2 linked regions of the Methylosinus trichosporium OB3b genome follow. The protein of the gene in region 1 interacts with the protein of each later gene in a pairwise test. Links are inferred from orthologs where the notes say so. Each region holds a gene or a part of one and is shown on either strand. Other genes may lie near its edges. The genes, in order: ribD and accC.

Region 1 (6,383 bases):
CGCGGAAGAACTGCAGCTCGGCGGGCTTGTACTGGTCCCCTTCGATCTCGCGGCCGATCCAATGGACCTCGAACTCGGCGTAGATTTCGTTGAGGCCCTTGCCGGCGACCTCCATCTGATAGAGCGCCTGCACGATGGCGAGACGCGAGGCCGACCTCTCCTCGACGCTCATGCGACGCCTCCGAGCTTGCGCTTCAAGCGCACCAGCGCCAGCGCGGCGAGCGCGGCGTCGCCGCCCTTGTCGGCGCCGCCCTGGCTCGGATCGGCGCGCGCCGCCGCCTGCTCCTCATTGTCCACGGTCAGCACTCCATTGCCGAGCGGCAGCCGGCGCGCGACCGACAGATCGGTGAGCGCCCGCGCGCTCTCATTGGCGACGATCTCGAAATGATAAGTGTCGCCGCGAATGACGCAGCCGAGGGCGACGACGCCATCATAAGGCGTGCCGGCCTGCTCGGCGGCGTCGAGCGCGATGGCGGCCCCGGCCGCGAGCTCGAGCGCGCCGGGGACGGTGACGATGGTGACGTCGGCGCCGAGCTCCTCGAGCGCGCGCACGGCGCCCTCGTGCAGCAGCTCGACGATGTCTTCATTGAAGCGCGACTCGACGACGAGAATGCGCGCGCCGTTCACGGGCGCGAGATCATCGTCGTCGGCGCGATAGGACCCAGCCATTCATGACTCCTGAGGCGGAGGGAACCTCCGCGATCGGCGCTGCGCGAACCCTCCATGAAGAGCGGAGAATCCTCCTCCCCCGCAGAGCGGGGGAAGGGGGCGCGGCGCGTCTCGTGAAACGAAGCGCCGATGGATACACATTTTTTCGGCGAAAGCCTATAAGCCGCGCCGTCATCGCGAGCGCAGGGCGCATCGTCGAAATCCCGCCCCGCCGCTCTGGATTGCTTCGCCTTCGGCTCGCAATGACGTTTCGCCCCGGATACGACTTTCGCTCATCCCGGCGGCCGTCATTGCGAGCGAAGCGAAGCAATCCAGAGCGGCGGGGAGAATCCATCGAAATGCGCCCCGCCGCTCTCGATTGTTCCGCCTGCGGCTCGCGATGGCGGCGCTACTTCTCCGTTAGCCGCGCCGCATATCTCGCCATCAGATCGACCTCGAGATTGAGCCGGTCGCCGGCGCGATATTCGCCCCAGGTGGTCACCGCCAGCGTGTGCGGGATGATCAGCACGGAAAAGCGGTCGCCCTCGACCGCATTCACCGTCAGCGAGGTTCCGTCGAGCGCCACCGAGCCCTTCTCGGCGATGAAGCGGGCGAGCCCGTGCGGCGCCTCTATCCAGAAGCGCGACATGCCGTCGAAGTCCTCGCGGGAGAGAATCGTCGCGACGCCGTCGACATGGCCGGTCACGATATGGCCGCCCAATTCGTCGCCGATCTTCAGCGAGCGCTCGAGATTGATGCGGCGCCCGACTGTCCATTGGCCGGCCGTGGTGCGCGCCAGAGTCTCGGCCGCGGCGTCGACCTCGAAAACCGTGCGCCCGCCCTCGCGGCGAAGATCGACGGCGGTGAGGCAAGGGCCGGAGCAGGCGATCGAGGCGCCGAGCGCGATCGATTCCAGCGGATAGGAGCAGGAAATCGCGATGCGGCGCAATTCGCCGCGCGGCTCGACCGAGACGATTTCGCCGATGTCGGTGACGAGGCCCGTGAACATTATCCGATCCTCTCGTAGCGCGTCATATGGTCGGAGCCGAGCATCGCCTCGTCGGCGAGGCGATAGGCGGCTCTGTCCTCGAGCCGCGCCCGCGCCGCCGGCGAGAGCGCGAGCCGGCCCGGCCGGCCGAGCGGCTTGCGGCCCGTGTGCAGCACCACTTCGTCGGCGAGCGCGCCGAGCAGCAGGCTCTCGGCGACGCGCGGCCCGCCCTCGCTGAACACGCGCGTCACCCCTCGCGCCGCCAGCTCGGCCAGCGCCGCGGACAGAACGAGCCGGCCGGAGGCCTCCTGCGCGACGCGCGCCACCTCGATCGCCGTCGCGTCGAAGAATTCCGCGGCGGCGGCCTCTGCGACCTTCTCGCCGGCGATGACGAGAGTCGGGGTCTCGCGCGCCGTGGCGGCGAGGCGGGAGCGGCGCGACAGCCGCAGGCCGGCGTCGAGCACCACGCGCAGAGGCTTCACGCCCTCGAGCCCGGGCAGGCGCACGGTGAGCAGCGGATCGTCCACCGACGCCGTGCCGGCGCCGATCATGATCGCGCCATGCAGCGCCCGCTCGATATGGGTGGCGGCGTCGGCGACGGCGCCGGTGATGAAGAGGCGCGGATCATGCTCGGCGCCGGCGGCGTAGCCGTCCGCCGTCTGCGCCAGCTTCAGCGTCACCAGGGGGCGGCCCTGCGTCACCCGCAGAATATGTCCGAGGTGATCGGCGCGCGCCTCCCGCGCGCGCACGCCCACGGCCACCTCGATCCCGGCCTCGCGCAGCCGCGCATGGCCGCGGCCGGCGACGCGTGCGTCCGGGTCCTCGAGCGCCGAGACCACGCGCGCAATGCCGGCGCCGATGATGGCGTCGACGCAGGGCGGCGTCGCGCCGTGATGCGAGCAGGGCTCGAGCGTGGCGTAGAGCGTCGCGCCGCGCGCCGCCTCGCCCGCGGCGGCGACCGCGACCGCTTCGGCGTGTGGGCGCCCGCCCACGGCGGTTGCGCCGCGCGCGATCACGACGCCGTCCTTGACGATGAGCGCGCCGACCGCCGGGTTCGGCCCGGTGCGGCCCATATTGCGCCGGCCGAACGCCAGCGCCGCCGCCATGAAGGCGTCGTCCTGCTGCGCGAAAGGTCCGCCTTCCGTCATCGCTCGCCCGCCGCCGCGTCCGCCTCCGCCGCGCGTTCAGTCTCGCCCTGCGACAATTCGTCGATCAAGGCATGGAAATCGGCAATCTCGCGAAAATCGCGATAGACCGAGGCGAAGCGCACATAAGCGACGTCGTCGAGCGACTTCAGCCCCTGGATCACCAATTCCCCGATGCGCGCGCTCTCGATCTCGGCGTCGCCCGAGCTCTCGAGCTGGCGCACGACGCCATTGACCATGCGCTCGACCCGCTCGGGATCGATCGGGCGCTTGCGCAGCGCGATCTCCAGCGAGCGCATCAGCTTGTCGCGGTCGAAAGGCTCGCGCCGTCCCGATTTCTTGATCACCATCAATTCGCGCAGCTGCACCCGCTCGAAAGTGGTGAAGCGCCCGCCGCAGCCGGGACACACGCGCCGGCGCCGGATCGACGAGGAATCCTCGGCCGGTCGCGAATCCTTCACCTGCGTGTCGGGCGAGCCGCAATAGGGGCAGCGCATGGGACGCTCTTATCAACGATGAGCCGTCTGCTTAGCCCGTTCCTCGCGGTCGCCGCAAGCGTTAGGGTTTGATTTTTCAGTGTGCGCCGAGAGCGGCGCGTTTTCGCCGCTCTCGCGTCTCCGATGCGAGGAGACGGCGATCCTGCGGCGGCCGCGGCGGAGGGGGCGATCGCGCTCTAGAGCGCCTTCTTTTGAGCGAATTCTGATCGATCGTACGTTTCCGTTCGATCGGAATGCGCTCTAGCCGCCGAACAGCTTCTCGAAAATATTCTTCTCCTCGGCGGGTGGGGCGCGGCGCGGCCGCGCGCGCGCGTCGGGAATATCCGCCGGCGGCAGCAGCGCCTCGAGCCCATGCACGGCGCCGCCCGGCTCCTGGGCCTCCGCGGTGCGCGCCGCCGGCCGGGCCTCGCGGGCGCGGCGGGGCGGCTCGGCCGGCTCGTCCGACGAGAAGAGGCCGAGCAGCGGCGCGAAGGGCGAGGAGTCCGCCGCCGGCGGCTGTCGCCAAATGCCCGAGGGCAGCGCCGCCACCGGCACGCCCTGATGCGCCGCCTTCATGAAGCGGCTCCACACCTCGACCGGCAGATTGCCGCCCGAGACCTTCTTCGTCGGCGAATTATCGTCATTGCCGAGCCAGACGCCGGCGACGAGATGCGGCGTGTAGCCGATGAACCAGGCGTCGCGGAAATCTTGGCTGGTGCCGGTCTTGCCGGCGGCGCGCCAGCCGGGCAGCTCCGCCTTGCGCGCCGTGCCGGTGGAGAGCGTCTCCTCCATCATCGTGTTCATCATCGCCACATTCTGCGGCTCGATGACGCGGCCGTTGCTCGAGCCCTTGCGGGCGTAGAGCTGCTTGCCGGAGGCGGTCTTCACCTTGGAGATGATATGCGTCTGCACGCCGATGCCGCCATTGGCGAAGGGGGCGTAGGCGGAAACGAGCTCGAGCGGCGTCACCTCGGAGGTGCCGAGCGAGATCGAGGCGTTGGGCTGCAGCTCGGAATTGACGCCGAGCCGATGCGCGGTCTTCACCACGGTCTTGGGACCGACCTCGAGGCCGACGCGCACCGCGACGGTGTTGAGCGAGAGCGCCAGCGCGCGGGTCAGCGAGACCGGGCCGAAATATTCATGGCTGTAGTTTTCCGGCTGCCAGCCCTTCACATTGATCGGCCCATCCTCGCGGATCGTGTCCGGCGTCAGCCCATGCTCCAGCCCGGCGAGATAGACGAAGGGCTTGAAGGCCGAGCCCGGCTGGCGCTTGGCGGACACGGCGCGGTTGAACTGGCTGTCGGCGTAATTGCGGCCGCCGACCAGAGCCCGGATCGCGCCATTGGGATCGAGCGCCACCAGCGCGCCCTGCGACACGCCGAACTTGGCGCCCTTCTTGTCGAGCTCGTCGGCGAGCGCCCTCTCCGCCTCGGTCTGCAGGCTGCGGTTCAGCGTCGTCGTGACGACGATGTCCTGATCGATCGCGCCGATCGTGTCGTCGAGCATGTCCATCACATAATCGGCGGCGTAATTGGCCGAGCCGGCCGCCGCCTGCTCGCGGCGCGCCCGCGCCGGATGCGAGAGGGCGGCCTTGGCCATGGACTCGCTGATATGGCCCTCCTGCGCCATCGCCGTGACGACCTGGCCGGCGCGCTCGCTCGCGCCTTCCGGATTGCGGTCTGGCGCGAGCTTGCTCGGCGCCTTCATCAGCCCGGCGAGCACGGCCGCCTCAGAGAGGGTCACGGCGCTCGCCGGATGGCCGAAATAGCGCTGCGCCGCCGCCTCGACGCCATAGGCGCCGGAGCCGAAATAGACGCGGTTGAGATAGAGCTCGAGGATCTGGTCCTTCGAATATTTGTGCTCGAGCCACAGCGCCAGGATCGCCTCCTGGATCTTGCGCGAGACGGTGCGCTCCTGGGTGAGGAACAGATTCTTGGCGAGCTGCTGGGTGAGCGTCGAGCCGCCCTGCATCGCGCCATGGCCGATGATGTTGCGCGACAAAGCGCGGCCGATGCCGACCGGATCGATGCCCCAATGCGAATAGAAACGGCGATCCTCGATGGCGACGAAGGCCTTGGGCAGATAGGCCGGCAGGTCCTTGAGGCGCACCGCGGCGCCGCCGGTGTCGCCGCGATTGGCGAGCAGAGAGCCGTCGGAGGCGAGAATGGCGATGTTGGGCGGGCGCTTGGGCACGGCGAGCGTGTCGATCGGCGGCAGCTGCGCCGCATAATAAGCGGTGAGGCCGGCGGCGCCGATTCCGCCCCAGATCGAGGCGACGAGGCCCCAATAGACGAGGCCGCCGACGAGCGAGCCGCGGCGCCGCTTCTTCGGCGGAGGCGGCGGGGGAGCCTCCTCCGCGGCCGGGGCCTTGGCCTTGCGTTTCGCCATGCCGATGCTCTCGCTGGGGTCGGCGCGAAGGTCGCCGGGCCCGTCCTCCGCGAATCGTGGCTCGCGTCGCCGCTTGTCGCGCGTCATAGGTCGCCTCGCCGCCTGCGGCGCTCCGCTGCTTCCGATGGGTGTTGCGCGAGGATAGATTTAAACCGGCCGATTTAAGGGCCGGTAAAGCGTGTGGGAGGGGGCCGGGTCGCGCGGGCCTCCCGGAAAAGGCTCGCCTGCGATTTCGACGCAACGTTTTTGCAGCGCAGATTTTGCTCGAAAGCTCGCACCCATGTGAGAAAATCGCTGCGCATGCAAAAGTCCGATGGGGAGGCGGGCACGGAGCCTTTGCGAGTTCCATATAAAACATGAGGCGCTTATCCAACACTCCCGACATGAAGAATAAGGAATCATCGATGTTCGATAACTTCACATGGCGACGCGGCTCGGGTGAACTTGACGTGATCGATAAGTTCGCTGATTTAGCGAGGAAAGCGAGCGCTGAAGCGGGCGCGGACGTGATGGTAGTCCTTAATTTCCCGGGAGGTTACCTGTCGGTAGTCGCCTCAACCCCTGAGAGTCCTGTGCCGCAAAAGCGCCTCTGGACCCCACGAGCGCTCGCAAAAGGGCTGGCCTTGTTACGCCAATGGCTTGGCGCCCAAAAGAGGGAGGGGACGATGGTGCACTCCGCGAGGAGATCGATCGCTTGAGGGCAATCAAGAACTAATGACCGCGACAATTCTTGAAGGC
Region 2 (15,718 bases), 3.1 Mb from region 1 along the record:
CTGACGACGACGCAGATCGGCGCGCTGACGAGCGACGCCATCGGCGGATTGACTCAGACCGACGTCGGGGCGCTCACGACCACGCAGTTCTCCGCGCTCTCGGCCGCGCAGATCGGCGGCTTCACCACGATTGGCGTCGCCGGCCTCACGACGACGCGCATCGGGGCGCTCGCCAGCACGCAGCTCGCCGCCTTCTCCTCGACCGCGATCGGCGCCTTCGACACGACGCAATTCGATTCGCTGACGACGACGCAGCTCAAGCAGCTCACCGCGTTCGAGCTCGGTGGATTGACCTCGACACAGGTCGCCACGCTCGACTCCACTGATCTGCAAGCGCTCTCCGCCGCGCAGATCGCCGCGCTCTCCTCGACCGGAGTCTCCGGCTTGGTCGTCACGCAGATCGCCGCGCTCTCCGCCACTCAGTCCGCCGCCTTGACGGCAACGCAGATCGCCGCGCTCTTGCCGACGGCGATCGCCGGTCTCGATCCATCGGAGCTCGCCGCGCTGACGACGACGCAATTCTCCAGCATTTCGGCCACCGCCTTCGGGGCGCTGACGACGGCGCAATTGGCGAGCCTCGCCACGACGCAGATCGCGCTGCTGTCGACCACGGAGATGAGCGGCTTCACGGCGACCCAGACGGCGACGCTGTCGTCGACGCAGTTTTCCGCGCTGGCGGCGACGCAGATCGGCGCGCTGTCGAGCGACGGAATCGCCGGGCTGACCACGACGCAGATCGCGACGCTCACCACGACGCAATTTACCGGACTGGAAACGACGCAGATCAGCGCGCTGACGGCGACGCAGGCGCAAGCGCTCACCACCACCGAGATCCAGGCATTGACGGCGGTCCAGCTCTCCGGCCTGATCCGCGAGCAGCTGCGCGCGCTGACGACGACGCAGCTCGGCGCTCTCGACACCACGCAAGTGGCCGCGCTCGCGACGACGCAGATCGTCGATCTGACGACGACGTCGCTCTCCGCTCTCACCAGCGCGCAATTTTCAGCGCTGACCTCGACCCAGGTCGGCGCGCTGACGACGCAGCAGCTCAACAATCTCGAAGCGACGACCTTGTCGTCCTTCTCCGGCCGCCAGCTCTCGGGACTGACGACGACGCAGGTCGCGGCCTTCTCGACGACGGCGATCGCGGCGCTGACCACCACCGAGCTCGAGGCGCTGAACGGCAATCAGGTGGCGGCGTTCACGACGACGCAGCTCGCGAGCATGACCACTGCGCAGATCGACGCGCTCGCGCAGGCGGTGTCGTGAGACGAGCGCGACGTCAATGGCCGAAGTGGAACTGAATGCCGATTGAGCGCCCGCCGGGCGGCGCCGGAAAGGGCGCGCCGCGACGAACGGCTGCCACAGCAGCCGCGTCCAGCTCCGTAAAGCCGCTCGACCGCGCGATCGCCTGATGAACGAGATGGCCGTCGCCATCGACATAGAAGACCACCACGCCGCGATTGGGTGTCGGCTTTCCGCGCAGCGACGGGGGAGTGCGCATATGCGGCATGATGATCCCGTAGAGGACGGTCAAATAGCCTGGGTTCGCGGTGCCGCCGCTCACCGGGGACGGCTTGGATTTGCCGCCGAATTTGAATTCGGGCAAGGGCTCCAATGAGGCGAGCTGCTCGGCGATCGACTTCGGCTTGGGCTCCGGCGAGGCCTTGATCTCCACCTGCCCTTGCGTCTCCTCGGGCTGCGCCTGCGGCTCGAGCTTCGCCTCCTCCACCACTTCGGCGTCCTTCTTGTCCTCCTCCGCCTTGGGCCGCTCGGGAGCCAGCTCCGCCGTCGCCTCCTTCTGCCGCTGCGGATCGGCCGCGGCCTCGGGCGAGGACTTGGCGGCGCGCGCGGCGTTGGCCGGCGCCTGATGCTGCGCCTTGGTCTCCTGGTCGGGCGCCTCGCGCTCGAGCGGTTCCTGATTGGCGGCGCGCGGCGCGTCATAAGCCGGCTTCTCGTCGAGAACGAGCTTCTGCTGCGGCGGCTTTTCCTTGGGCTTCGGCTGTTCCTTTTCAGGCTCCGGCTCGGGCTCCGGCGGCGGCTCGGGCTCCGGCGGCGGTTGCTGCGGCGGCGGCTCGACGATCACCTCGACCGGAACCTCCTGCTCCGCGTTGTCGAAAGTGCTCGCCTGCTCGTAGAGCACGATCGCCAGCAGCACGAGATGCACAATGGCCGAGACGATGAGGGGCGCGTGCCGGCGCCGCTCCGGCGCCGTGACGATCGCGTCGGGCGCGGGCGCGGGAGGCTCGACCGGATCCGCCTGAGACGTCATGAAGAGAGAGGGCCTCCGTCCGCGCCGACCGGGGGCCGCTCCGAAGCGCGGCGAGGCGCGTCGATGCGGATAAGGGGTCTCATCGGCGAGCGCGATCCGTTATCTTCGAGAGGAATCACAGAAAAGCGGTCGAGGTTCAAGCCCGCAAAGACAGCCTGCGCGCTGTGACGCGCGATTGCGCCTTTTTTCTGACCCGCGAGAGCTCGACTGCGTCACGCGACGATGAGGCGGCGTCAGTGCGAGGAGCGAAGCGACGAAGAAAAGGGCCGCCCAGCGGCTCATTCGCAATGACGGCCCGAGGCCCGCCTCACGGGCAATGGATGTAATAGCCGCCCGAAATCTCCGCGATGCGGCCCTCGGCGTCCGCCGACCAGCGCGCTGCTCCGCCGCGCCGACAATGGTCCTCCAGATCGGCGGCGCGGTCGAAGCCGGCCTCCTTGCGGCGAAGGTCGATGCGAAAGCCCTGCTCCTGCAGCGCGCGGACCATCGCCGTCTCCGGCGAGCCCGGCGGAAAGCGCTCGCGCAGCCGGGCCTGGAACGCCTCCTGCGCGCCCTGCGCCTGCGAATCGCCGAGCCCCAGCAGCAGCTCGGGCATGGAAGGCGCGGAGCGCATCCACCAGAGCCGCAGTCCGAAGCTGAACAGGAACACGAGCAGCAGCAGAGCCCCGGCGGCGAATTTCAGCGTCGATGATCTCGTCATAGGCGACGCGTCGCCCCCGCCAGCCATTTGCGCGTCGGCGCGTCGAGATGCGGCGACAGCTCCTTGCGCACGCGGGCGTGATAGGCGTTGAGCCAGCGCGTCTCCTCCGGCGTCAGCAGCGCGGGATCGACCGAGGCGAGATCGAAGGGCGCGAGCGTCAGGGTCTCGAAGCCGAGCATCTCGCGCTCGGCCCCGGCGACGCTGCGCTTCTCGACGACGATGAGATTCTCGAGGCGGATTCCATATTCGCCGGCGCGGTAATAGCCGGGCTCGTCGGAGAGGATCATGCCCGGACGCAGCACCGTCGTCCCCATTTTGGAGATGCGCTGCGGCCCTTCATGCACCGAGAGATAGGCGCCGACGCCATGGCCTGTGCCATGATCGAAATCGAGGCCGGCCTCCCACAGGCTGCGCCGCGCGAAGCCGTCGAGCTGCGCGCCGGAGACGCCTGTGGGAAACACAGCGCTCGCGACGCCGATATGACCCTTGAGCACGCGGGTGAAATGGTTGCGAAACATCTTCGTCGGCCGGCCGACGGCGACGGTGCGCGTCACATCGGTGGTGCCGTCGAGATATTGCGCGCCCGAATCGACGAGATAGACGCCGCGGCCGATCGGCAGATCGCTCGCCTGCGTCACGCGGTAATGCGGAATGGCGGCGTGCGGGCCGAAGGCGGAGATGGTGGGGAAGGAGAGGTCGCGCAGCTCGCCGGTCTCGTCCCGAAACGTCTCCAGCGCCTGCGCCGCGGAAATCTCGGTGAGCCGGCCCTTGGGCGCGGCGCCGGCGAACCAGGCCAGAAAGCGCGTCAGCGCCACGCCGTCGCGCAGATGCGCCGCGCGCGCGCCGTCGAGCTCGGTGGCGTTCTTGATCGCCTTCAGAAGCGCGATCGGATCGTCGCCGAGGCGGGGGCGCCCGCCGGCCGCGCGGAAGAGATCGACGAGCCGCGCCGGCGCGGTGGATGAGTCGAACATCACCGTCTCGCCGCGCCGTCCCGCCTCGGCGAGATCCTCGGCGACCCGCTCGGCCGACTCCACATCGGCGAAGCGCTCCAACGACGCGCGCGTCTTGGCCGTGAGCTTCGCGGCGTCGAAATAGAGCCGCGGCCGGCCCTCTCTCGGCAGCAGCGCGAAGCCGAGCGCGATCGGCGTGTAGGCGACATCGGCGCCGCGCAGGTTGAAGGTCCAGCAGAGCGCATGCGGATCGGAGACGAGCAGCGCGTCGGCGCCCGCCATCTCCTTGCGCACGCGCGCGATCTTGGCGGCGGCGGAGAGGCCGGCGAGGCGCGGCGGATAGAGCGAGACGGCGCCCTGCGGCGCCGGCGGGCGGTCGCTCCAAACCGCGTCGAGCGGATTGCCGTCGAGCGGGACGAGCTCGACCGTCTTGCCGTCCAGCGCCTTGGCGTAACGCTCGATCTGCGCTGGCGTATGCACCCAGGGGTCATAGCCGACGCGCGCGCCGGCCGGCGCATGATCGGCGAGCCAGCGCGCCGGCGTCGTGACGCCGATGTCGATGACGGCGAAACTCTTCGCGTCGACCTGCTCGGGCGCCTGCAGCGTGTAGCGCCCGTCCACGAACAGCGCCGCCTCCTTCTCCAGCACCACGGCGACGCCGGCCGAGCCGGTGAAGCCGGTGAGCCAAGCGAGGCGCTCGGCCGATTTCGGCACATATTCGTTCTGGTGCTCGTCCGCGCGCGGAACGATCAGCCCATCGACGCCGAGCCGCGACAATTCGGCGCGCAGCCGCATGAGGCGCAAGGCGCCGTCCTCGGAGGCGGCGTCGTCGGCGAAGCTCTGGAATCTGCTCTCGAACATTTTTGCAGCCTATGCCTTCCCCACCGCGGCGGCAATATCGCGCCCGGTTTCGAGGCCTTCACAGCTCGTTTAGCAACTCCCGTGCAAGCGCCGCCGTAACGCTGAAATAGAGTCTGGTCATTACCCCGAACTCGAAGCTTTGGGGCCTCAGCGGCCGCGCTCTGGCCAGATGGGGCGTTCTGCGTTAGAAGGTTATTGGGAATTTCGGGTCCAGTGTCGTCACAGGGTCTTGCGAGAGGTGATTCGCGTCGCGGGATCGGGTCGGAAAAGCGGGGCGAGAATGACTCTCATCCGGAAGATCGGGCGCTTCGCCCCCTACGGCGTCGCCGCTGGCGGCGCGCTCGCCTTGAGCGCCTGCAACGACTCGGGGCTTTCGCAGCGCTCTCTGCAGCCGATCCCGCCCGAGACGCTGGCGCTGATGGAGCAGGCCGGGGTCACCAAGGAATCGCCGACGCTCATCCGCAGCTACAAGAAGGAATCCGAGTTTCAGATTTGGAAGCAGCGGCCCGACGGCCGCTATGTCTATCTGAAGACTTTTCCGATGTGCCGCTGGTCCGGCCAGCTCGGCCCCAAGGTGCGCGAGGGCGACCGTCAGGCGCCGGAGGGTTTCTACTCGATCACGCCGGGGCAGATGAACCCTAATTCGTCCTATTACCTCTCCTTCAACGTCGGCTATCCCAACGCCTATGACCGCGCGCTCGGCCATGGCGGCGGCTCCATCATGGTGCATGGCGCCTGCTCCTCGGCCGGCTGCTTCTCGATGACCGACCATCAGATCTCCGAGATCTATGCGATCCTGCGCACATCCTTCAACAATGGCCAGCGCGCCATTCAGATGCAGTCCTATCCATTCAAGATGACGGCGGAAAATCTCGCCAAGCATCGCCTCGATCCGCATATCGGCTTCTGGAAGCAGCTCAAGAACGGCTCGGATCATTTCGAGACCGCCTGGCGCGAGCCGACGGTCGGCGTGTGCGGACATCATTATGTGTTCGACGCCGCGCCCACGGCCGGCCATTCGCTCGACGCCGGCGCGCCCTGCCCCGCGCTGCGGCAGGACCCGCAGATCGAATCGCTGGTCGCCGAAAAAGCGGCCAAGGACGACGCCAAGATCGCCGAGCTGGTCGCCGCCGGCGTGAAGCCGGTGCGCGTCGTCTATCAGGACGGCGGGCAACATCCGGACTTCACCGCCCGCATCGCCGAGGTCAGCCGGCCCGACGCGTTGACCGCGCCGCCGACCGAGATCCTCATAGAGGAAAAGCCCATCAAGGCGCCGATCCGGATCGCCGCCGCCAAATCTCCTGTCGTCGCCTTGGCCGCGGCCAAGGCCGCGCGCGTCCAGGCGGCGGAAGCCTCGCCGGCGACGACCGTCGCCATCGCTCCTGCCGCCGCAGCTCCTGCGCCCACAGCCCCTGCCGCGGTCGCGGAGACGGAGCTCGAATCGACCAAGCTCGCGGCCCTCGCCGCAGGCGCCGGCGCGATCGGCGGGTTGTTCGGCCTGCGCAGGGAGGCCGAGGCGCCCGCCGCTACGACCGTCAGCGACGTCGCGAAGTCCGAGCCGGCGCCCGCACAGCCTGCCGCCGTCAAGCCGCCAGCGCCCCCTCGCCGCGCCGAGCTGAAGAAGCCGCAGGCGTCCATCGCGACGAAAAAGCCCGAGGCGTCGATCGAAAAGGCGAAGACGCCGAGAGCGGAAGCCGCGCCGGCTCACATCCTCCCCGCGATCGCCACAGCGAGCCTGCGCGACGCCGCTCCGGCGACGCCGCTGGCGTCCCAGCGGCCCTGAGCCGCGGCGCGCTAATCCGAAAGGGCGCGTGAGCGGAGTGCTGCGGCATCCCCCATTCGGGGGATACGCGCTCGTCCTGCGGGTGCTACGGATAGGCTGCACGCCGAACCCGAGCCCGCGACATGGACCATTCCGTCCCCATCAGCCTCGCAGCGCAACGCTCTTGCGCGCAGACACAGCCGTCATGGGCGCCTCGCGACCCTGAGCGATCCACGCAAGTCGACGCCGAAGCCGGCCTCGATGATCGTGAATGGGCGCTGCTCGCGCCTTTCTTGATCGAGAGAGGACCGAAGCGGGGGCGTTCGCCGCGAGACCATCGGCGCGTCCTCGACGGCGTCTTGTGGACCGCGCTGAGCGGCGCGCCCTGGCGCGACCTGCCCGAGCGCTATGGCAATTGGAGCTCCGTCTATCGCCAATTCCTGCGCTGGAGCCGGCTCGGCCTGCTGGAGCGGATGCTGGAGGCCGCGACGAACGAGCCCCCGATGGCCGAACGTCTCGCGGCCGTCCGCGCGCTCGCCGCCCGCCGCCGGTCGGACAGACGCGGCGGCCGGCGCTGAGCGAGGTCAGAAGGTCGGCTCTATGCCGCCCGTCGCCAGAAAATGCTCGAGCCAGTGGATGTCATAGACTCCGTTCTGCACATCGGCGTTGCGCACCAGCGTGCGGAACAACGGCAAGGTCGTGTCGATGCCGTCGACGATGAATTCGTCGAGCGCGCGCCGCAGGCGCATCAGCGCCTCGGTGCGATTGCGGCCATGCACGATCAGCTTGCCGATCAGCGAGTCATAGTTCGGCGGGATCGTGTAGCCCTGATAGGCCGATGAATCGACGCGCACGCCGACGCCGCCCGGCGGGTGATAATAGGCGATGCGCCCGGGCGAGGGCCGAAAGCTCGACGGGTGCTCGGCGTTGACGCGGCACTCGATCGCATGGCCCCAGAACCAGATGTCTTCCTGCCGCATCGACAGCGGCGAGCCGGCCGCGACCCGGATTTGCTCGCTGACGAGATCGACGCCGGTCACCGCCTCGGTCACCGGATGCTCGACCTGGATGCGCGTGTTCATCTCGATGAAATAGAAGGCGCCATTCTCATAGAGGAATTCGATCGTGCCGGCGCCGGCATATTTCAATTCGCGCATCGCCGCGGCGCAGACCTCGCCGATCTCGGCGCGCTGCTCGTCGTTGAGCGCGGGCGACGGGCTTTCCTCCCACACTTTTTGGTGGCGACGCTGAAGCGAGCAATCGCGCTCGCCGAGATGGATGGCTGCGCCCTTGCCGTCGCCGAACACCTGGATTTCGATGTGGCGCGGCTTCTCGAGATATTTCTCGAGATAGACCGTGTCGTCGCCGAAGGCGGCCTTTGCCTCGGTGCGCGCAGTGGGAATGGCGATGGCGAGCTCGGTGTCGTTGCGCGCGACCTTCATGCCGCGTCCGCCGCCGCCCGAGGCCGCTTTCACCAGCACCGGATAGCCGATCTTCGCGGCGACGCGCGCGCCTTCGATCTCGTCGGCGATCGGGCCGTCCGAGCCCGGCACGCACGGAATGCCGAGGCGCCGCGCCGTCGCCTTGGCCTCGATCTTGTCGCCCATCAGCCGGATGTGCTCGGCCTTCGGCCCGATGAAGGTCAGCCCGTGCTCGGCCACGATCTCGGCGAAACGGGCGTTCTCCGAGAGGAAGCCATAGCCCGGATGCACGGCGTCGGCGCCGGTGATCTCGCAGGCCGAGAGCAGCGAGGGAATGTTGAGATAGGAGTCGCGCGCCGCCGGCGGTCCGATGCAGACGGATTCGTCGGCGAGCTTCACATGCATCGCATCCGCGTCCGCCGTCGAATGCACGGCGACCGTGGCGATGCCGAGCTCCTTGGCGGCGCGCAGGATGCGAAGCGCGATCTCGCCGCGATTGGCGATGAGGATCTTGTCGAACATCGGCGGCCCCACCCTATTCGATCACGATGAGGGGCTCGCCATATTCGACCGGCTGTCCGTCCTCCACCAGAATGGCGGTGACGACGCCGCCCTTGGGCGCGACGATGTCGTTGAATGTCTTCATCGCCTCGATGAGCAGCAGCTTATCGCCCGCGGTGACGCGCGAGCCGACCTCTATGAAGGGCCGCGCGTCCGGGCTCGGGCGCAGATAGGCGGTGCCGACCATCGGCGATTTCAGCGCGTCGGCATGGCTCGCCGGCGCGGGCGCGGCGGGCTTGGCCGGCGGCGGCGGCGCAGCATAGGGCGGCGCATAAGGCTGCGCGGCATAGGGCGGCAGCGCGATCGCGCCATGGGCGATCGCCGGCGCCGGCGCCGGCATGCGCGCCGCCCTTATGCGCAGATCGCCTTTCTGGACCTCGATTTCGGTGAGATCGCTCTCGCCGAGCAGCTTGGCGATCTCGCGCAGCAGCGCGGCGTCGACGCCCGTCTCGGCGGCGGCGGCGACTCTCGGTTTGGCTGGGGGGGTGCGTCGCGTCGGAGCTTTGCGCGCCATGATTGCTCAGGTCTTTCTTTCTTACTTTTCGAACAGGGCTGCGAAGGCGAGAACATAAGAGGCGGGGCCGAAGCCCGCGATCACGCCGCGCGCCGCCGGCGAGATGAAGGAGTGCTGCCGAAAGCTCTCGCGCGCGTGGACATTGGAGAGGTGAACCTCGACAACGGTCACGCCCGCGCCTTTGATGGCGTCATAGAGAGCGATGGACGTATGCGTATAGGCCCCGGCGTTGAGTATGACCGGAGCCCCGGCGCGGCCCGCCTCTTGAATCCAGTCGACGAGGTCGCCCTCGTGATTGGACTGGCGGAAGACGAGATCGACGCCGCGCGCGGCGCAGAGCTCGGCGAGCCGCGTCTTGATGTCGTCGAGCGTCGCGGTTCCGTAGATGGACGGCTCACGCACGCCGAGCAGATTGAGATTGGGACCGTTGATGACGTGGACGGCGGGCATGGATATCCTGAACGAAGGGCGCGCGCCGCGCGAGCGAGCCCCCTTTTAGCCGCATTGCCCTCACGAAGGAAGCCCCGCGCTCGGCCGTCCTCTTCGCCGCGTCAGCAGACGGTCTTGCCGCATTTGCGCGTGTTGTCGATCTTGGTCTTGAGCTGCTGATAGCCGACGGCGCCGACGATCACTTCCTTGCCGACCACCCAGCTCGGCGTGCCGGTCAGATTGAGGCTGTCGGCGAGCTCCGCCGTTTCCTTCAGCGCCGCATGCGTCTGGTCGCTCTTCATATCCTTCTCGAGCCGGGCCGTGTCGGCGCCGAGCTCCTTGGCGACCGCGAGCGCCTGCGCCTTGCCGATCGAGCCACGCGTCGTCAGCAGCTTGCGGTGGAAGGCATAGAATTTGTCCGGCTTCAATTGCAGCCGCAGAGCGGTGGCGATCTCGGCCGCCTCGGTCGAGCCCGGTCCGAGCACCGGGAAATCCTTCAGCACGACGCGCAGCTTGGGATCGCTGTCGACGAGCTTGGCGAGATCCTCGAGCGCGCGTTTGCAGTAGCCGCAATTATAGTCGAAGAACTCGACCAGGGTCACATCGCCAGCAGGATTGCCGACCACGGCCTGAGCCGCGGAATTGAACAGCTTATCGGAGCTCTGGTCGACGGCGCGGCTGCGCGTGTCGGCCTCGGCGACCTTCTGGCGCCGCTCGAGCTCCTCGATCGCGTCGCGGATCACTTCCGGATTGGCGATGAGATAATCATGGACGATCTTCTCGATCTCGGCCTTCTGCGCGGGCGCCTCGGCGCGCGACGGGGCGGCGGCCAGCAGCGCGCCGCCGATCGCGGCGATGGCCGAGGCGGCGTGGAGAAGACGTCGAAAATCGGCGACGAGCCGGAAGGCCATGGGAGTCTCCTTGCAGGTTTCAAAGCGCTTTCCGCGCGAACGGACCCGTTCGAGCGGCCGCCGCCGCGCCAAATCAAGGTTGCGAGCGGACGCCGTCCTTGAGCAGTATCGAGCCTAATCCGTAGTTGAACTTTGCGTCGCCCAGCGTGCGCAATTGCAGCGAGACCATGATCGTCTGATTGCGCGCCGGCAGGCCGGTGGACGCCTGGGCCTGATAGACCGAGGAATAGTTGATCGCCACTGTCGTGCATTCGTCCTTATATCCGGCCCCGAGGCCGAGCGCGGCGAGCGAGAACAGCGGCGCCGAGCCGGTGACATTGGCGCCGGTCAGGGTCGTAGTGACTGCCGGCGCGCGGGTCAAGGAGTTGTAGAGATAGCGGCTCATATCGAATGTGACAGAGCCGTTCAGAAAGTAATTCTCAGTGAGATCATAGCGTCCCGTGGCCGCGAGGCCCTGGCGGCGCTGGTCGAAGCCGATGACCGGCTGCGACGCGTAATTGGCGTATTGGAACGTCAAGTTGAGCGGATCGAGATTGAGCGAGCCGATGAGATCGATCCGGCGTCCGCGCAGTCCGTCCGGATCGAAACGGCCCTTGGCGACGAAGCTCAGCATCGACGACGGCGCGAAAGCGAAGCGTCCGACCCAGTCCGAGGTGCGGGTGTCGAGCCCCGAGGAGAGGCCCACATTGGCCGCGTCGGCGGTCGAATAGCCGTTCTTGCCGGCGATCTGGCGCGACTGGCCGACGAGGGCGTTGACGAAGCCGCCATTGCCGAAGGTCAGAGTCGCCTGCCCGCCGTAATTGGCGCGCGTGCCGGTCTCGAAACGGTCGTAGCCCGAATATTTGCTCCATTCGAACAGGTTCGAATCGTCGAACACGAGGCTCTGGGCGTCCATGTTCACGAGCGAAGGAATGGAGGACTGATTGGGCCGCGCGACGATCTGCGCGATCGGCTCCACCACGAGATCGCCGAGCGCGCCGCGGGCGAGGATCGGATAGCGCCATTCGACGCCCCCGCCCGGCGTCGCCTGGCCGCGGAACGCATTGTCGGCGCCATAGAAGAACAGCGACTGCGCCGAGTTGGGGATCGGCTGCGACGCGGCGTTGTAGGCCGCATAATAGTTAGAGGTGTCATAGTCGAGATAGGAGCCCGAGAAGCGCGCGAAGACGAAGGGCGTCCACACGCCGCCGACCGGATCGATCGCCTTACGCTTCCACGAGCCCATCACCGTCGCATGCTCGTAATTGCCGCCGACGCCGCGCAGCAGGCAGCGGCTCTGATAGGGGTCGGCCGAGGGCGCGTAATTTTGGCAGACATTGTAGAGGCCGTAGACACTGTCGAGCGTGCGCGGCTGGATCGATTCATAATTGGCGATGGACGCCGAGGTGCTGGTGAAATTGGCGTCGACGTCGAGCTGGCCGCCGATGCCGAAGCTGCGCTCCGGATCGACGTCGAAGGCGCGATTATAGTCGACGAGCGGATGCACGACGGGCTGCTGCGCCTGCACGTCATTGGGCGAGAGGCCCTGGAAGTAGAAGCCGCGAAGGTCGAAGAAGCTGCGCGGCCCCTGCCCGGTCAGATAGATCGTGGACGAGGATTCGCGGAAGAAATAATTTTGATACAGACTGTTGTACTGTTTGTAGTCCTGCAGGAAATAGCGGTCGCTGAGCGCGGTCACGTCCCAGCCGAAGCGCCATTGGTCGTTGATCTGAAACTCGCCATTGCTCTGCACGGCGCCGCGCCAGCGCTTGTCCCGCGCGCCATAAGGCGCTGTGGCGAAAGCGCTCGGATCGCCGACATGCGTGCCCTCGACATTGATCGAATAGCCGCCGTTCTCGACCCGATGGCGGAACTGCGCCGACAGGAACGGCCCCTGCCGCGTGAAGCCGGTGGGCGTGACCGTGAGATCGTAATTGGGTGCGAGCGCCCAATAATAGGGCATGGCGACGCTGTAGCCGATCTGCGAGCGATAGGTCAGCTGCGGATTGAGAAAGCCGGACTTTCGCTTCACGCTCGGATCGGGCGACGAGAAATAGGGCATGTAGGCGATCGGAACGCCGAGCAGCTCGAGCGAGGCGTCCTCGTAATAGATGACTTTCTCGTCATTGTCGTGGATGATGCGCTTGGCGCGCACCGACCAGAGGCGCGGCTTGCTCGGATCGTCGCGGCAGGCGTCGCAGGCGGTGTAAGTGCCGAGATCGAAGGTCGTCGTCTCGCCAGAGCGCTCCGCCCGCGGCGCGCTGAAATGGGCGTTGTCGGCCCCTTCGACGCGCAGGCTGTCCATGAAGCCGGCCTTGAAGTCGTCGGTCAGATCGAAACGGTCGGCGTAGACCACCGTCCCGTCGGTCTCGGTGAGCCGCGCGTGGCCTTCGGCATAGACCCGCTGCGAGCCGCGGTCATAGACGACGCGGTCGGCCTCGAGCGTGCGGCCCTTGTAGAAAATCTTCACATTGCCGGTCGCCGAGACGCTGTTGCGCGTCTCGTCATAGGCGAGCTCCTTGGCTTCGACCACCATTTTGGCGGGGGGCGCCGACGGCGGCTCGGCGACGCGCGGCTTGGCGTCGACGAGCAGGACTCCGGCCAGAACGAAGGCGTTGCCGATCACCACGGCGAGCGCCAGCCGCATCGCGATCGGCATGCGTCGCGACGGCCAATAGTCGAGCGCGGCCGCCAGCAGGCCGAGCCGCTCGGACGTGCGCTCGTGATGACGGTGACGACGGCGGCGCCCCATCAGCCGTCCTCCGAATACAACAAACTGACTGCGCCCAGCATGCTTCCGACAAGAGCAGGCGACCACGCAGCGACGAGCGGGCTGATGACCCCGGCTCCGCCCAGGTCGGAAAAGAGTTTCGTAACGATATAAAGCACGAAGCCGGCCACGACGCCACCCGAAACGGTCCGCGCGATTCCCCCCATTCGAAAGAACCTTAACGAAAAGGAAGCGGCCACCAGAACCATCGCCACCAGCAGCAGAGGCCGCGCCAGAAGAGTTTGAAATTGCAAAATATAGCCGGTCGGATCGAGGCCGGCGTCGGCGGTCTTCTCGCCGAGCTCGAGCAGGCTCCAGAACGGCGCGCCCTGGGGCGGCGTCGTCGCCGTGACGAGCTGCTCCGGCGTCAGATCGGTCGCCAACAGATAGGAGCCGACCGTGCGCGATTCCTCCCCCGGCGCATTGACCCGCGCTTCCTCGAGCACGAAGACGCCGGCGAGCAACCGCGCGCGCGCCGCCTCGACACGCTCGAGGAACAGGCCCTCCTTGGAATAGACATTGACGCTGACCTCGGTCAGCCGCGCCCCGCCGGCCTGATAATCGGTCGCATGCAGGATGGCCGTGCCGTCGACGCCGGTGAGGCGCAGCCATTTGCTGTGATCGACGCGCACGCTGCCCTGCACGCCGAACAGCTCGAGCTCCATCTGGTCGGAGCGCTGCTTCATCACCGCCGACACCGGATTATAGAGCGTCACCGACACGACGCCGATCACGAGCGCGACGAAGGCCGGCGGAAACAGGAACTGCCAGACCGAGACTCCGGAGGCGCGCGCGACGACGAGCTCGAGCTTGCGCGTCAGATCGACGAAGGTCGTCATGGCGCCGAACAGGACCGCGAAAGGCAGAATCGTCTCGGCCGTCGCGGGCACGCGCAGGATCGTCATCAGCGCCACCGTGTCCGCCCCGGCCTGGGGAATATCGCCGGCGCGGCGCAGCAGCTCGACGAAATAGACGACGAACATCAGGCAGAACATGGTCGCGAAAATCGCCAATATGGTCTTGGCGAAGCGCGCGGCGAGATAGCGGGACAAAGTGAGCCCGATCATTCCGCGCGCTCTGGAGCGCTTTCCGATCGAACGGAAGCGTTCGATCGATCAGAATTCGCTCGAACGAAAGAATGGTGGAGCCTTATCCGATCCAATCGGATCGGATAAGGCTCCAGGCGCGCCGCCCGCTCCGCAATCGCAACGCTGTCCGGCATCGCTTCGGCCGCTGTCCCTTTGCAAAAACCGCGACGCTGCGGCCGCCTCCGAAGCGCGGTCGCTAAACCGTCCCCGCGCTCCGCGCAAGTCGGGCGATCGGCGGAGGGACCGCGCCAACTGGGAAGCTGATCCGCGCTCGAGGCTTTTCCGGGGCGAAGACGCAGGGCAAGCAGGTGGGAAGACTATATCCCGACCCTCGTCCTGAGAGCTCATCAAAGTGTCGGACCTCGACGCTTGGATTGACGGCCTACCGAACGACAGAAAGCCGTCGTGACCATCTATCATGCAATCGAAGACGCCGAACATGCGCTCGAGCAGAAGCGCCACTCCTATCTTGGAACGTGAGGATGTCTCTGACTTGCGACTTCCCCGGCTCTTATTGGCTTTGGCCCGCCTGCCAGATCAGTTATACCTGCCCCCAATTGCGGGGGTCGTAAGGGGCGGGGAATAGTTGCGGGCGGCGTGCCTCGCAGGTATCTTATATCAAATGGCTTGGCGGGGTGACGGCATTGTGGGCAACGATTCGATTATAGGCTGGATTGGAGAAAATCACGTTGGTGATTTGGCTAGCATCGCCGGTGTCGGGATTTCGGTCATTGGCTTCATGGTCACGGTTTACGACGTTCGCCGTTCGCGGAAGGCTGCCGAACTGGCCCAACAAGCAGCGCAAGACGCCAAGAACAGCATCCAGATTTTCGAGACCGTAGTTGACCTGAGCGCGGCGATACAAATGCTAGAGGAGGTCAAGCGGGCTCATAGAAACCGACAATGGGAGGCTCTCCCGGATCGCTATGCAAATCTCCGAAAAACGCTTATCAGCATTAGGAGATCGAGTGATCTTTCGGACGAACATGCCTCAGTATTTCAGGCGGCGATAGCGAACCTCCGGGACATGGAACAAGCAGTGGAAAAGTCTCTGCCGAACATGCCACAGGGCTCCCATCATAGGTTCAATGAGCTTCTGTCGAAGGACGTCGATGAACTAGCGGGAGTGCTGGCAGAACTAAAGTTCTCCGAGATAGGGGCCTAAGATGAAATACGCGAAGCAAATGCGTCTAGTAAAGAAGCTGGCGGATTCGACAAGAGCTGGCGTAATAAATTGGCAGCCATCAGTTCATCCTGATATGTTTCAGGTCTCCTTCCGCGACAACACCGTGCGGGTGACCGAAAAAGAAAATGATATAGGCGCGCCGATATATGAAATTGAGTTGCTCAACGGCAGTGGAGAGGTTGTCGAAAGCTTTGACGACGAACTTCTTGATAAAGATGACGGGACAAATGGGTCAATAGAGTCGTGGTATTCCATAATACATGAGCTATACAACACCGCACGGAGGACCGCTTTGGGAGCTGAAAAGGTTCTCG

The links.
Region 2: the proteins of ribD (region 1) and accC interact in binary tests that used the Escherichia coli proteins (3 or more experiments, as listed by UniProt). The link is inferred for Methylosinus trichosporium OB3b from one-to-one orthologs.

What each region holds. Positions count from the first base shown.
Region 1 is NZ_CP023737.1:4,138,796-4,145,178, forward strand. Bases 721-3,708 are described here. They hold ribD (bifunctional diaminohydroxyphosphoribosylaminopyrimidine deaminase/5-amino-6-(5-phosphoribosylamino)uracil reductase RibD), read right to left. Parts: upstream 2,785-3,708; coding sequence 1,657-2,784; downstream 721-1,656. Other genes in these bases: CQW49_RS19570 (riboflavin synthase), read right to left, coding at 1,058-1,657; nrdR (transcriptional regulator NrdR), read right to left, coding at 2,781-3,278; CQW49_RS19585 (transglycosylase domain-containing protein), read right to left, coding at 3,519-3,708. Also shown: transcription antitermination factor NusB, read right to left, coding at 1-172; ribH (6,7-dimethyl-8-ribityllumazine synthase), read right to left, coding at 169-669; more of CQW49_RS19585, read right to left, coding at 3,709-5,732. UniProt on the Escherichia coli protein: Converts 2,5-diamino-6-(ribosylamino)-4(3h)-pyrimidinone 5'-phosphate into 5-amino-6-(ribosylamino)-2,4(1h,3h)-pyrimidinedione 5'-phosphate.
Region 2 is NZ_CP023737.1:1,049,758-1,065,475, forward strand. The notes cover bases 6,310-9,111. They hold accC (acetyl-CoA carboxylase biotin carboxylase subunit), read right to left. Parts: upstream 8,489-9,111; coding sequence 7,130-8,488; downstream 6,310-7,129. Other genes in these bases: CQW49_RS05010 (L,D-transpeptidase family protein), read left to right, coding at 6,310-6,566; CQW49_RS26025 (transposase), read left to right, coding at 6,689-7,123; accB (acetyl-CoA carboxylase biotin carboxyl carrier protein), read right to left, coding at 8,502-9,041; aroQ (type II 3-dehydroquinate dehydratase), read right to left, coding at 9,063-9,111. Outside these bases: CQW49_RS24370 (beta strand repeat-containing protein), read left to right, coding at 1-1,269; CQW49_RS04995 (TonB family protein), read right to left, coding at 1,283-2,272; CQW49_RS05000 (hypothetical protein), read right to left, coding at 2,580-2,972; CQW49_RS05005 (aminopeptidase P family protein), read right to left, coding at 2,969-4,783; more of CQW49_RS05010, read left to right, coding at 5,064-6,309; more of aroQ, read right to left, coding at 9,112-9,491; CQW49_RS05035 (DsbA family protein), read right to left, coding at 9,593-10,381; CQW49_RS05040 (LPS-assembly protein LptD), read right to left, coding at 10,455-13,112; LPS export ABC transporter permease LptG, read right to left, coding at 13,112-14,197; CQW49_RS05050 (hypothetical protein), read left to right, coding at 14,865-15,383; CQW49_RS05055 (hypothetical protein), read left to right, coding at 15,385-15,718. UniProt on the Escherichia coli protein: This protein is a component of the acetyl coenzyme A carboxylase complex; first, biotin carboxylase catalyzes the carboxylation of the carrier protein and then the transcarboxylase transfers the carboxyl group to form malonyl-CoA.